DNA from 2 places in the Superficieibacter sp. HKU1 genome. Region 1 is predicted to be linked to the other one. Evidence: predicted binding sites of a transcription regulator. Region 1 holds the regulator's gene; the other holds the start of a gene.
What was found. The regulator PurR, encoded in region 1, represses purine synthesis genes. The targets are predictions, from matches to a motif close to CANGCAAACGTTTGCNTG.
Positions count from the first base shown of each region.

Region 2: pyrD (quinone-dependent dihydroorotate dehydrogenase) is a predicted target of PurR. The motif match lies at 1,146-1,163, and genes of this name have one in related genera.

Region 1 covers NZ_CP119754.1:2,466,337-2,468,543, forward strand. Annotated here, with positions in the region: gene P0H77_RS11795 (YnhF family membrane protein) at 1-81, opposite strand, end outside; gene purR (HTH-type transcriptional repressor PurR) at 379-1,404, shown strand; gene punR (DNA-binding transcriptional activator PunR) at 1,406-2,207, opposite strand, start outside.
Region 2 covers NZ_CP119754.1:1,844,697-1,846,903, forward strand. Annotated here, with positions in the region: gene P0H77_RS08785 (ROK family transcriptional regulator) at 1-1,093, shown strand, start outside; gene pyrD (quinone-dependent dihydroorotate dehydrogenase) at 1,259-2,207, shown strand, end outside.

The sequences.
Region 1 (2,207 bases):
AACGGCAACCAATGCGCTGGCAACAATCAACCCCAGCACAATAATGGTCGTTACCAGAGAAAACTTAAGATCGGCACTCATCAATTTTTACTCCTTGTTATGACCCTGTGAAAAGTGAGCTTGTTCATTTTTACACACTTAACGGCGAAAATCTTGCAGGATTTAGATTGATATACATTTTTTCTCTTTCCCTTTTCATCAGGATCGGCCAAAATTCCACGCTTAATTATAAGCGTACCAGCCATTGACCCCCACCTGACGTTCTGTGTCGATTTCCCGACCTAAGCAATGATCGCAAAATTGCGCCAGGGGTGTGTGAAGGCAAACGTTTACCCTCCTATTTGCAGGCGTTCAGGCCAGGGTCCGGAGTAAGATGTAATGGCAACAATTAAAGATGTCGCGAAACGCGCAAACGTTTCCACTACAACTGTGTCACACGTTATCAACAAAACCCGTTTTGTTGCTGAAGATACGCGTAATGCAGTGTGGGCGGCAATTAAAGAACTTCACTATTCTCCCAGCGCTGTTGCCCGCAGCCTGAAGGTTAATCACACCAAGTCGATTGGCCTGCTGGCGACCAGCAGTGAAGCGGCCTATTTTGCCGAAATTATTGAAGCGGTTGAAAAAAGCTGTTTCCAGAAAGGTTATACCCTGATCCTTGGCAATGCGTGGAACGATATTGAAAAGCAACGCGCTTATTTGTCGATGATGGCGCAAAAACGCGTCGATGGCCTACTGGTCATGTGCTCTGAATATCCTGAATCGCTATTAAGCATGCTGGAAGAATACCGTCACATTCCGATGGTAGTGATGGACTGGGGCGAATCAAAAGCGGACTTTACCGACTCGGTGATTGATAACGCGTTTAAAGGTGGCTATATGGCCGGGCGCTATCTGATCGAACGCGGCCATCGTGATATCGGTATTATTCCAGGTCCGCTGGAACGTAATACCGGGGCCGGGCGTCTGGCCGGGTTTATGAAAGCGATGGACGAAATTCAGGTCACGATCCCTGAACAGTGGATTGTCCAGGGGGATTTCGAACCGGAATCCGGCTATCAGGCGATGCAACAGATCCTCAATCAGTCCCAGCGCCCCACCGCCGTCTTCTGCGGTGGCGATATCATGGCGATGGGGGCATTATGTGCCGCCGATGAGATGGGCCTGCGCGTGCCGCAGGATATTTCGGTGATTGGTTACGATAACGTGCGCAATGCCCGTTTCTTTACGCCAGCGCTGACGACGATTCATCAGCCGAAAGATTCCCTCGGCGAAGCCGCGTTTAATATGCTGCTGGATCGCATTGTGAATAAGCGGGTTGAATCGAAGTCCATTGAGGTGCACCCCCGCCTGATTGAACGCCGCTCGGTAGCCGATGGTCCGTTCGTCGACTACCGCCGTTAAGTTAGCCTGCGGGAGCCGTTTCTTCCGGGTCCCGCAGCCACTCTTTGTTCAGCGTTTCGCTGTCTCCCAAATACTCCAGCAGCCATCCCAGCGCGGGCGAGATATCGCTCTGCTGCCAGGTTAAGCAGCAGGCCGCATCAGGAAACGGGTTCTCGAGGGCCAGCGCGACCCACTCGCCCGAATCTGTCCATGGCCGGGCAAAATGTGAAGGCACCATCGCCGCACAAAGACCCGCTGAGATACAGGTTGCCGATGACTCCCAGTCCGGCACCACGACGCGCTTTTGATTGTCCAGCAGCCACGTCGTGCGCTTTGGCAACGAGCGTGAGGTATCCTCGCGCACCAGTGAAGGCCAGTTACGTAGCTCATCGTCGCTTAACGGCCCCGGCTGTTTTGCGAGGGGATGGTCGCAGGAGACAACGCAGTTCCAGCTCAGCATTCCCATATCCCGAAACGCGTAGCGCCCACCGACCGGAATAGCCTGGGTTGCGCCGATGGCCAGTTCCACCCGCCCATCGGCCAGCGCATCCCACACACCGTTGAACACTTCCTGAAAAACAATCAGTTCGACGTCAGGAAAATGGCGATAGAAATCGACAATCATTTGCCGGGTACGTTCGGGCCTGACAATATTATCTACGGCAATGGGAAGCTGGCTGCGCCAGCCATTGGCAATTTGCTGACACTGCTGACGGGTGATCAGCATTTTTTTGATAACAGTGCGCCCTTCTTTTAAAAACCAGCTGCCGGCCGGGGTTAACTCTACATCGCGATGGCGCCGCTCAAATAGCGGCACCCCCAGC
Region 2 (2,207 bases), 620 kb from region 1:
TGAAAAGCGAGTGATAGCCGCCCTGCGTCATCAGCAACTGACCTCCAGACAGGATCTTTCCCGCCAGCTCAGGCTGAGCAAAAACACCGTCTCGCTGATCGTTGACGATCTTATCGCGGCTGGCCTCGTTGAAGAGCGTGAACCCTTCTCCTCTTCCGTGGCCGGAAGGCGCAAAATCGGCATTGCGCTACGCCCGGAGCGGCGGTTAAGTGCGGGGATCATGGTTGAGCGGCAGCGCGTTCATCTGCGGGTATGCGATGCCTTTTCTCAGGTGCTTGAAGAACGGACCTGGCAAACGGAGACCGCCGATCCGGCGCGGTTGCTTGCTGAACTCGTCAGGCACTGTCAGCAGCTGACCCGCGACTACCCGGCTCTGATTGGTATTGCGCTTGGCTTCCCCGGGATTATCGATCCGCAGCGTGGCTGGATGCACCACTCTTCCCATCTTGGCTGGCAGGACGCCGATCTCTTCTCATCGTTGCAGCCCCAGGTTTCGGTACCGTTATTAATAATGAATAACGTCAAGGCGGCGGCGCTGCTGTCCGCCCGGCAGTTAAAATGCGATCCGACCGACAGCAATTTTTATTTGCGTATCGGCGAAGGTGTTGGTGGTGCGTTGGTTAAAGACGGAGAAATTTATACCGGCAGTAGCTGGACCGCCGGAGAGGTAGGGCATCTGGTTATCGATCCGCATGGCATCCGCTGCTCGTGTGGCCGTAGAGGATGCCTGGAAACGTTAATAAGTCAGCCAGCCATCCAGCAGCAGCTGGCAGTAAAAGCGCCCGGTCTTAGCTGGGAAAATCGTGCCAGCGCGCCTGATATTGTGAACGCGCTCATGGCGACCGCTGGCACCCATCTGGGACACGCGCTGGGGCAAATCATGCTGCTACTGAATCCCGGCGATATTGTGATCGACGGCCCCTGGAATCACCATGAAGGGTTTGTCGCCGCCGTGCGTCATAGCGCAAAGCAAAGCGCGCTGGACTTCACCCTGCAACGCACCCGCCTGCATTTTATTGAACAGCACGTTGACCCGGCCAATGGACTGGCGCTGGCGGTGCTGGAACAGCATGAGCGCGTTGATCCGCTTTAATATAGCGGGTGATCGCCCTAATACGCTTTCGAAAGGGGGGCGTGCGGCGTGAAAAGAAATCGTTTGCGTCTAAACGGTCCTTTTTTGCCGCAGGTCAATTCCCTTTCTCCTGAATATCACCCATAATACGCCCCCGGTTTGCACACCGGGAATCCAGGAGAGTTCATGTACTACCCCTTCGTTCGTAAAGCCCTTTTCCAGCTCGATCCAGAGCGCGCTCATGAATTTACCTTCCAGCAATTACGCCGCCTTTCAGGAACGCCCTTGGAAGCGCTGGTACGCCAGAAGGTACCGCAAAAGCCAGTGACCTGCATGGGATTGACGTTCAAAAATCCTCTCGGCCTGGCCGCCGGACTGGATAAGAACGGTGAATGCATTGATGCGCTGGGCGCAATGGGATTCGGCTCCGTTGAAATCGGTACGGTCACGCCGCTGCCTCAGCCAGGCAATGATAAGCCGCGGATCTTCCGGCTGGTGGAGGCCGAAGGTTTGATCAACCGTATGGGCTTTAATAATCTTGGTGTTGATAACCTGGTTGAGAACGTCAAAAGAGCGCATTTTGATGGTGTGCTGGGGATTAATATTGGCAAAAATAAAGATACGCCAGTCGAGCATGGTAAAGATGACTACCTGATTTGTATGGAAAAAGTCTATGCCTATGCCGGTTATATTGCGATTAATATTTCCTCGCCAAATACTCCCGGTCTGCGCACGCTACAATACGGTGAAGCGCTGGATGATTTATTAAGCGCGATAAAAAATAAACAAAATGAACTTCAGGGACGGCATCACAAATATGTTCCGATCGCGGTAAAGATCGCCCCGGATCTTTCTGTAGAGGAACTGATTCAGGTCGCCGATAGTTTATTACGCCATAATATTGATGGTGTTATTGCGACCAATACAACATTAGATCGTTCTCTGGTTCAGGGATTGAAACATTGTGATGAAAGCGGTGGTTTAAGCGGACGTCCATTACAGTTAAAAAGTACTGAAATTATCCATATGCTGTCGGCGGAATTAAAAGGACAATTGCCCATTATTGGCGTCGGCGGCATTGACTCGGTGATAGCGGCTCGGGAGAAGATGGCGGCGGGAGCATCGCTGGTGCAAA